3 regions of the Rhizobium ruizarguesonis genome follow, and region 1 is predicted to be linked to each of the others. Evidence: riboswitches for the same ligand, from Rfam matches in the RefSeq annotation. Region 1 holds a riboswitch; each other region holds the start of a gene.
The links. Region 1 has a riboswitch for cobalamin ahead of cobU (bifunctional adenosylcobinamide kinase/adenosylcobinamide-phosphate guanylyltransferase). Riboswitches for the same ligand answer to the same signal wherever they lie in the genome.
Positions count from the first base shown of each region.

Region 1 (3,273 bases):
ATCGCCAAGAGCCCGACGATGATGCCACCGAGTGCCGGGCGGAAGGGTGGGGCGATCGAACTCTTGCGCGCCAGTTCTTCGACAAAGGCGACGCCCTGCATGATCAGGATGCCGACGCCGGCGCAGAAAGCACCGAGCAGCAGCGCCGGGATATAGTCGGCCGGCACGACCGAGCCAAAGCTGCCGATATCGATGGTGAAATCGCTGCCGGCGAGTAACCTTGCGATCAGGGTGGAGACAAGGGCGGAGACGACGACAGGCGTCAGCGAGACGATCGTATAGGTGCCGATGATCAGCTCGAAGGCATAGAAAGCACCGGTCAGCGGCGCGTTAAAGGCGGCGGCGATGGCGCCCGCCGCGCCGCAGCCAACGAGGGTGCGCAGGTCCGAGCGGCGAAGCTGCAGCTTCAGGCCGAATTTCGAGGCGAGGCCGGCGGCAAGCTGGGTATAGCCGGCCTCCAGGCCGACCGAGGCGCCGAAACCGTTGGAGATCAGGTTCTGCACGGCAACGATGATGCTGTCGGTCAGGGACAGGCGGCCGCCATGCAGCGCATTGGCCTCGATCGGGTCGACCATCGGCTTCTTGCGCCGTTTCGCCAGCACGAAAAGCAGCAGGCCGAGCAGGGCGCCGCCGATGACGGGGGCGGTGAGCAGCAGCATCTTGTTCTCGATCTCGGACGAGCTCAGTCGTTCGCTGTCGGCGATGCCGAAGACCAGCTGATGCAGCTCATTGGAGACGTAGCTCATGCCAGTGACGGCAAGACCCGAGATGATGCCGACGACGGCGCCCGCCAGCGATAGGCCGACCTCGCTACGCCGGGTCAGCGCCCGCAAGCGTCCCGGATCGAAGAAAACACGCAGCGCGCGGAAACGGCGCCGATCCAATTTCATAAGCATGGCAAGACAACTAGGCAGGGAGAGGCCTGGTCAAGGGCGAAGGCGCAGTCCGCTTGCGTCGCAATTGCGGCGAAAACCCGGCGGACGGGATAAATATTTGTGACGTAAGTCTCTGATAAATGACGATGTTTTAGGTAGAGTAAGTCGTGTTGGAGCAGGCATTCCGGCTGGCCGTCAATTGGTCGACCGCCAAGGCCGGTTGACTTCACCCCTGCGCTTGCCTAACCATCCCGATAACGGATGGCCGACTGACCATCCTGACATAACGGATGGTTCCGGATCGGTGTTACGCCCTTCCGGATGAAAAGGGAATGTGACGGGGCGGACCCAAGCCGGGCGCCTTCATCACAGCCGACCCCGCGACTGTAGAGCGGTCAGGGTCTTCCATCCGGCACTAAGCCCTTCCGGCCGGCGGCTTGCAATCATGCAAGCGGGCGGGACGGGCGACATGCCGGAAAAGCCACTGGATATGCATGGTGATCAACCGGGGTCGGACGCCTCTCAAGTCTACGAATCGTCCACCTTTTCACTGATGCAGCCGGGAAGGCGAGGATGATCCGCTGGCACGATCAGGGCGACCGGTTTCCGGTCTGCCCCGATCGCGGCCGATAACCGCGAGCCAGGAGACCTGCCATGCGTGCCGGGCGAGAAGCCCACACCTGGGCACTATGCCCGTTGCCAGCACGGAGGTTGTCTTGGCTGAACGATTGAATTCGGCGCGGCCTGGTGCGGCGCGACGGGGGGGTGCTTTCCTCTCCTCCCTCACTCCTGTGCTTGTGACAGGAATCCAGTGTGCCCAAGTCCTTGGGCACGGAAAACTGTGGGTCTTTCGTTGTTGCGCTTCATTTGCGCTCAGCACATTCGCGGCTTTGCCGCTCACCCCCTCATCCGGCTGCCGCCACCTTCTCCCCGCTGGGGAGAAGAGGAATGCCGCAACGGCTCGGTCCTTCTCATCCCGCAGAGGTCAGAGAGACGACCTTAGACTATGGCTTGCTCCCTCTTCTCCCCAGCGGGTAGAAGGTGGCCCGAAGGGTCGGATGAGGGGGGGCACACGGCGTGCCCTATCTGATCAACGGACCGTTTGCATATGATCGCCGCCGCCTCCAACACCGTCTTCATCCTCGGCGGCGCACGTTCCGGCAAATCCCGATTCGCCGAAGACCTCGTGACGGCCACCGGACTCGACCGCCATTACCTTGCGACCGGCCGCGCATGGGACGAGGAGATGCAGGCGCGCATCGCCCAACACAAGGTCGACCGCGGCCCGTCCTGGGTGACGCATGAAGAGCCGCTCGATCTTGTCGGCAAACTTACCGCCATCGACGGCGAGGGGCGCATCGTGCTCATCGACTGCCTGACGCTCTGGGTCACCAATCTGATGATGGAGGAGCGCGACATGGCGGCGGAATTTGCCGGGCTTGCCGATTTCCTGCCCGCCGCGAAGGCGCGGCTCGTTTTCGTCTCCAATGAGGTCGGTCTCGGCATCGTGCCCGACAATCGCATGGCGCGGGATTTCCGTGATCATGCCGGCCGGCTGCACCAATCAATCGCCGCGAAGGCCGCCGAAGTTTATTTCATCGCGGCAGGCCTGTCGCTGAAAATGAAGGGTTAAGTCCATGAACCAGCAGAAGATTCCCGCAACCGTCATCACCGGCTTCCTCGGCGCCGGCAAAACGACGATGATCCGCAACCTGCTCACCAAGGCTGGCGGCAAGAAGATTGCGTTGATCATCAACGAATTCGGCGATCTCGGCGTCGACGGCGACGTGCTGAAGGGCTGCGGCGCGGAGAATTGCACGGAGGACGACATCATCGAGCTGACCAATGGCTGCATCTGCTGCACCGTCGCCGATGATTTCATTCCGACGATGACCAAGCTGCTCGAGCGCAAACATCGGCCCGACCATATCGTCATCGAGACCTCGGGCCTTGCTTTGCCGCAGCCGCTGGTCGCCGCCTTCAACTGGCCCGACATTCGCACCCAAGTGACCGTCGACGGCGTCATCACGGTGGTCGACAGCGCCGCCGTTGCCGCCGGTCGTTTCGCCGACGACCACGATGCGGTCGATGCGCGCCGGGCCGAGGATGAGTCGCTCGATCATGAGAGCCCGATCGAGGAGCTGTTCGAGGACCAGCTCACCTGCGCCGACCTCATCGTGCTCAACAAGACCGACCTGATCGATGCCGCCGGCCTTATCAGGGTGCGTGACGAGGTCGCCTCCCGCACCGTCCGCAAGCCGGTCATGATCGAGGCACGGAACGGCGAGGTGTCGGCCGGCATCCTGCTCGGCCTCGGCATCGGCACGGAGGGCGATGTCGCCAATCGCAAGTCGCATCACGAGTTGGAGCATGAGGACGGTGCGCCGCACGACCATGA
Region 1 covers NZ_CP071678.1:2,916,542-2,919,814, reverse strand. The annotation lists gene J3P73_RS14455 (chloride channel protein) at 1-896, opposite strand, end outside; cobalamin riboswitch at 1,150-1,546, shown strand; gene cobU (bifunctional adenosylcobinamide kinase/adenosylcobinamide-phosphate guanylyltransferase) at 1,984-2,508, shown strand; gene cobW (cobalamin biosynthesis protein CobW) at 2,513-3,273, shown strand, end outside.

Region 2 (3,273 bases), on a different replicon from region 1:
TCATCTCATCCATGTCGATGAGCCTTGAGCGGCGTCAAAAGGTTGCTTTTACCGAAAAATACTACAACAGCCCGTCGGTGTTCATCGCCCGGAAGGATTCGTCGATCAGTAACGTCAGCCCAGCCGCCCTCAGCGACAAAATTCTTGGGGTGACCTCGTCGACAGCGCAGGAATCCTATGCCAACCATCTTTATCCGGACATGAAGAAGACGGTTTTTCGCTCTTCGCCCGAATTATACAAGGGGCTGGCGGATGGGAGTGTCGACATTATCCTTGAGGATAAACTCGCCATCTACGACTGGATTGCCAACACCAAGGCCGGAAGCTGCTGCGAGTTCAAGGGGCCGGATCTGGTCGACATCACATATTTTGGCGAAGGCGCCGGCATCGCGCTGCGCCTGGATGACAAGGAGCGTCTGACGCGCCTGAACGAAGCGCTGAAGAGCATCAAGGCGGACGGGACCTATGACATGATCAACGCCAAATATTTCCCGTTCAGCATCCAGTAATTCACCGGCCGATTTTCGAGAATGCGGGACGGTCGGGCTGTTGCCCGACCATCCCTGTCTTCGGTCGTGAGCGCTACGCGGCTTTCGCGACCTCTCCGTGCGGATCGAGGATATATTTTGTCGCTGCTCCATGGTCGAAGCTCTCATATCCAGCGGCGGCATCGTCGAGCGGGATGACCTTGGCGTTGACGATATCGGCAATCGGCAGCCGGTCGTGGAGGATCGCCTGCATGAGCTGGCGATTATATTTGATCACCGGTGTCTGGCCGGTGTGGAAGGACTGCGCCTTGGCCCATCCGAGGCCGAAGCGGAGCGACAGATTGCCGTGCTTGGCAGCGTTGTCGACAGCGCCCGGATCCTCGGTGACGTAGAGGCCGGGAATGCCGATCGAACCCGCGGCACGGGTAATCTCCATCATCTGATTGAGCACGATCGCCGGCTGTTCCCCGCCGGAATGGCCGCGTGCCTCGAAGCCGACCGCATCGATGGCGCTGTCCACCTCGTTGATGCCGACGACCTGCGCAATCATGTCGCCGAGACGGTCGCTCTTCGACAGGTCGATCGGCTCGAAACCGACCTTCGCCGCATGCGCCAGACGGTCCTTGTTGAAATCACCGATCATCACGACAGCGGCGCCGAGAATGCGAGCCGAAGCCGCAGCCGCAAGGCCGACGGGGCCGGCGCCTGCCACGTAGACGGTCGAGCCGACGCCAACGCCTGCCCGCACCGCGCCATGAAAGCCCGTGGGCAGAATGTCGGAGAGCATGGTGAGATCCCGGATCTTCGCCATTGCCTTGTCCCGATCGGGGATCTTCAGCAGGTTGAAATCTGCGTAGGGAATGGTGACATAGCGCGCCTGTCCGCCGATCCAGCCACCCATGTCGACATAACCGTAAGCGCCACCGGCGCGGGCCGGGTTTACCGTCAGGCAGACACCGGTATCCTGGGACTTGCAGCAGCGGCAGCGGCCGCAGGCGACATTGAAAGGCACCGAGACGATATCGCCGATTTCGAGCATCTCGACGTCGATGCCTTTCTCGATGATCTCGCCGGTGATTTCATGACCGAGGATGAGGCCCGGCATCGCTGTCGTGCGGCCGCGGACCATGTGCTGATCGGAGCCGCAGATATTGGTCGAGATCACCTTAAGGATCACGCCGTGTTCGATGCGGCGGCCGTCGGGCGCTTCCAGCTTCGGGTCGTCGATGTCGCGAACTTCGACCTTGCCCGGCCGGAGATAGACGACGCCTCTATTTTTGCTCATGGATTCCTCCCACTTGTTTGAAAGCCTCGATCTGCAACCGATGCAGTCGATGGCGACTTCCCTCCGGCCTGCCTCCTCTGCAGCCCGGTGTCGACAACACGAGGATACCGCCGCACCGGGCGATATTCGAATTTTCAAAACGGACAGATTGGATGCAGAAGTGAAGTGAACGCCACGGTTTTTGCCTGTCGTTCCGCTCGTGACCGTCTGCCGCAATCCGTCGATCTGCTGCGTAAGAGCTGGTTTCCGGCTCCAGAATCTCCTTCCGATCCATCTCGATATCTTTCCGGATGTCTATCCGGCGATTTCCTTGAGGATTTCAGTTCTTCTACCGCTGCGGGGCAGCGCCGGCGTCGGGCCGGCTTCCCAATGGTCCATTTCGCCAGTTTGCGAGATAGCGCCTTGAACAGTACAAACAAACCATGCCTGACGGAAAACAGCGATCAAGAAAACGACATGGGTGCAACTCAAAGACGACAGTCGCAAAGTCGCAATAGCGCTGCGTAGCGGAAATAATTGATCCCGCGAATACGGCGGTTTTCCGGTTCGTCCCGGAAGATTTAATCGCCGCCTAAAGACTTTAGGCGCGAGGGGCGCCGGCTGCGGTTGAAGTCGACGGCCGTGTGCCAGAGCACGGCGCCGAGGATGATCGCGCCGCCGAAAAAGGTGGCGACGGGCGGCTGTTCGGAAAACAGCAGCCACACCCAGAAGGGCGTGAGCACAATTTCCATCGTGCCGATCAGCGCCGCCTCGGCCGGCGGCATCCGCTTGGCCCCGGCAAGGAAGAGCACCAGCGCGAGAGAGAAATTGGTCGCACCGAAGGCGGCGAGAACGACCCAGTTGTGCAGGTCGAGCGAGCCGACTGAACCGAACGGGGCAAAGATGGCCAGCGTCAGGAAAGCGCTGACGACGGTCGGAGGCAGGCTCGGCACGCCGGGATTGATGCGCGGAATGATGATGACGAGCGCGAAGGACGCCGTCATGCCGAGCGCCAGCAGATCTCCCACACCAGTGCCGCCGCCGATCGACGAGGCGACGATGACCGCGACGCCGAAGAGCGAGATGCCGCCGGCAATCAACGTCCGCCTGGAGACCCTCTCCTTGAGGATGACCCAGCCGAGCATGGCCGCGATGAAGGGCGCGGTCGCATAGATCATCGTCACATTGGCGACGGTGGTCATGTAAAGCGCCCCGATGAAGCATACCTGACTGAAGGTCTGGCATGCGATCATGGCAAGACCTGTGGGATGGAAGACGGATCGCCATTGCCGCCGTGAGATGCCCCCTTCGAGGAAAAGGCAGGGGATCAGCAGGAACAGGCCACCGAACAATGATCGCCAGGCGATCGCCGTCCATACGTCGGTCGTCAGGAGTCGCGAATAGACGCCGCTCGCGCTCCAGGCAAGTGTCGCGGCAATGATGAGAAGCACACCCTTCTCGTGCTCGCTGCCTGCGAGGCGTCTGGCCGGATTTTCAATTGTCACGCAGATATTCTCAAAG
Region 2 covers NZ_CP071681.1:544,216-547,488, forward strand. The annotation lists gene J3P73_RS33620 (ABC transporter substrate-binding protein) at 1-509, shown strand, start outside; gene fdhA (formaldehyde dehydrogenase, glutathione-independent) at 583-1,773, opposite strand; cobalamin riboswitch at 1,993-2,193, opposite strand; gene J3P73_RS33630 (DMT family transporter) at 2,334-3,257, opposite strand.
Region 2: another riboswitch for cobalamin. It lies ahead of fdhA (formaldehyde dehydrogenase, glutathione-independent); the one in region 1 lies ahead of cobU (bifunctional adenosylcobinamide kinase/adenosylcobinamide-phosphate guanylyltransferase).

Region 3 (3,273 bases), 1.6 Mb from region 1:
GCCCGCCTTTTCGAGATCGATCACCTCGTCGCGGATCGCCAGCGCGATCTGCCGGCTGACATCTGCACGCGCAAGATCGTCGCGGACGAAGGACCAGTTGAGGATCGTCACCGGTCCCGTCAGCATGCCCTTCACTGGCTTTTCCGTCAGCGACTGCGCGTAGCGCCACCATTCCACCGTCATCGGCTTCGGGCGTGAGACGTCGCCGAAGATGATCGGCGGGCGGACATAGCGCGAACCGTAGCTCTGCACCCAGGCATGGGCGGTGAAGGCGAAGCCTGAAAGCTGTTCGCCGAAATACTGCACCATGTCGTTGCGCTCGAACTCGCCGTGAACAAGCACGTCGAGGCCGATCTCCTCCTGCCAGCGGATCGCCGATTCCGTCTCTTTTTTCAGGAAGACTTCGTAGTCGGCTTCGCTGATTGCACCCTTTGCATAGGCCGCGCGCGACTTGCGCACTTCCGATGTTTGCGGGAACGAGCCGATCGTCGTTGTCGGGAAGAGCGGCAGTCGCAATCGGTCACCCTGAAGCGCTTTGCGCGAGAGGAATGCGCGACCCCGGCGTTTCATCCTTCCGTCGATGCCTGCCACTCGCGCCGTAACTGCGGCATCATGAACCCTCGAGGAAGAGGCGCGGGCAGCGACGGCGCGCAAAGACGCTTCAAGGGCACCGATGACGCCGCTCCGGTCCAAGGCCCCGCTGCCGAGCACGGCAAGCTCGTCCAGCTTCTGCGTCGCAAAGGCGAGCCATGTTTTCAGCTCGCCATCGAGCCCTGTTTCCAGCTCGAGGTCGATCGGAACGTGAAGAAGGGAGCAGGACGGCGCGATTTGAAGTCGATGCTCACCTAACCTGGAAACCAACGGCACGATCCTGTTCAGGATGGCGTTGAGATCGGCCCGCCAAATGTTGCGTCCGTCGATGACACCGAGCGACAGCACGAGGCTGTCCGGCGCCTTTTCCAGGAGGATCTCGATCTGCTGCGGCCCGCGCACCAGATCGACATGAAGGCCTGCGACCGGCAACTTAAGTGCGGCCGGAAGATTGTCGCCCATATCGCCGAAAAAGCCGACAAGCATGATCTTGAGATCCGGCACTACTTCGCCGAGTGCCCGATAGGTCTGGCTGAGCGCGGCGCGCTCTCTGTCAGAAAGATCGAGGACGAGGCATGGCTCGTCGACCTGTACCCAGTCGGCACCCGCCGCTCTCAACTCGGCAAATATCCTGGCATAGACCGGCAGCAGCCGATCGAGCAGTTCGACCGTGCCGAACCCTTCCTCCGTGGATTTGGCGAGCTTCAGGAAGGTGACCGGCCCGAGAATGACCGGCCGCGTGTGAATGCCGAGCGCCTTCGCCTCCAGGAACGCCTCCAGCGGCTTGTTCGCCGTCAGCGTGAAGGGCTGGTCACGCCTGAGTTCCGGAACCATGTAGTGGTAGTTGGTGTCGAACCATTTCGTCATCTCCAGCGCCGGCACCCCGTGGCCGTGGTGGAGATGGCCGCAATCGCCGTGATGGCTCTCGCCGGTCGAGCCGCGCGCCATCGCGAAATATGTGTCGAGATCGACCGGGCCGCCTTGCCATCCATAGACGGCCGGGATCGCGCCTACCATCGCCGCGAGATCGAGAACGTGATCGTAAAGCGAGAAGTCATTGGAGGGGATGACGGCGATCCCCTTCTGCTGCTGAAGCTTCCAGTTCTCGGCGCGCAGCTTTTTCGCCGTTTCCAGAAGTGCGGCCGCGTTGCTCTTGCCGGCCCAATAGCTTTCCAGCGCAAATTTCAGTTCGCGATGGCTTCCAATTCTTGGAAACCCGAGATTTGCAGTCTTGATGCTCATTTCCTTACCCCGAGGGTTATGGGCAAGGCATTGGCGAGACGCATCGACGAACGGACGCAAGGGTACCGTTTCGCAGAAAGCGGCACACCGGGACACCTCGCCCGTGGACGTTATCAATCGCGGCAGGTCTCCTGGCTTGCGGGTCGCTGCCACCGTCCAGTCTTCCCGGGCGTCTCCCCAGTGACGTCAATTGGACGGCGGCTCTCCGCCTACAGTTGCGGGGGCAGCTTCGGATTGGGCGCTGGGCACCGCACCGAATTCCCTCTTAGCTCCGGACCGAATCCGGAGAACCACGATGCCGCTAGAATGCGCCCGCAAGTGGATATCGTCAATAGACATAAAGGAATGTTTATATCTTTATCCGAAGCAACCGCAGCGCGTTGATCGTCACCAGTACGGTAGCGCCGGTATCGGCAAGGATCGCTGGCCAGAGCCCGGTGATGCCAGCGATCGTCGTCACCAGAAACACCGCCTTCAGCCCGAGTGCGATGGTGATATTCTGCAGGATGTTGCGCATCGTGCGTTTGGAAAGTTCGATCATCCGCGCCACGTCGCCAACGCGTCCGTGCAGCACGGCGGCATCCGCCGTCTCCAGCGCCACATCGGTGCCGCCGCCCATGGCGATGCCGATATCGGCAGCGGCCAGCGCCGGAGCATCGTTGATGCCGTCGCCGACCTTGGCGACGATGAAGCCCTGGCGCTTCAATTCGCCGACGACCCGCTGCTTGTCCTCCGGCATCATCTCGCCGCGCCAGTCGATGCCGAGCATGCCGGCAACGGCTGCTGCCGTCCGCTTGTTGTCGCCCGTCAACATCATCGCCTTGACGCCTGCTGATTTGAGGGCAGCGAGCCCGGCCTCGGCATCCTCACGCGGCTCGTCGCGCATGGCGATCAGGCCGGCCGCAATACCGTTGACGAGCAGCACCGACACGCTCTTGCCCTCGTCGTTCAGCGCCGTGATGCGTGCATCCTGTTCCGCGCTGAGCGTCCCGCGCTCGCGGGCGGCAGGCGGCGACAGCAGATCCAGCGTCTCACCGCCGACTTTGCCGCTGACACCCTTGCCCGGCAGCGCTTCCAGCTCGAAGGCCGGCGGCACGGGAACGCCGTCCGCCTTGGCGCGGTTGAGGATCGCCAGCGCCAGCGGATGGCTGGAACCCCGCTCCAGCACCGCCGCGCGCGACAGCACCTGCGCCTCGCTCAGGCCAAAGGAAATGATGTCAGTCACCTGAGGCTTGCCTTCCGTCAGCGTGCCTGTCTTGTCGAAGGCGACCATCGTCACCTTGCCGAGCGTTTCCAGCACCGCGCCGCCCTTCATCAAGAGTCCGCGCCGCGCACCTGATGAAAGCGAAGCGGCGATCGCCGCCGGCGTCGAGATGACGAGCGCGCAAGGGCAGCCGATCAAGAGGATGGCAAGGCCCTTATAGACCCATTCGCCCCACG
Region 3 covers NZ_CP071678.1:4,499,562-4,502,834, forward strand. The annotation lists gene metE (5-methyltetrahydropteroyltriglutamate--homocysteine S-methyltransferase) at 1-1,833, opposite strand, end outside; cobalamin riboswitch at 1,938-2,143, opposite strand; gene J3P73_RS22050 (heavy metal translocating P-type ATPase) at 2,183-3,273, opposite strand, start outside.
Region 3: another riboswitch for cobalamin. It lies ahead of metE (5-methyltetrahydropteroyltriglutamate--homocysteine S-methyltransferase); the one in region 1 lies ahead of cobU (bifunctional adenosylcobinamide kinase/adenosylcobinamide-phosphate guanylyltransferase).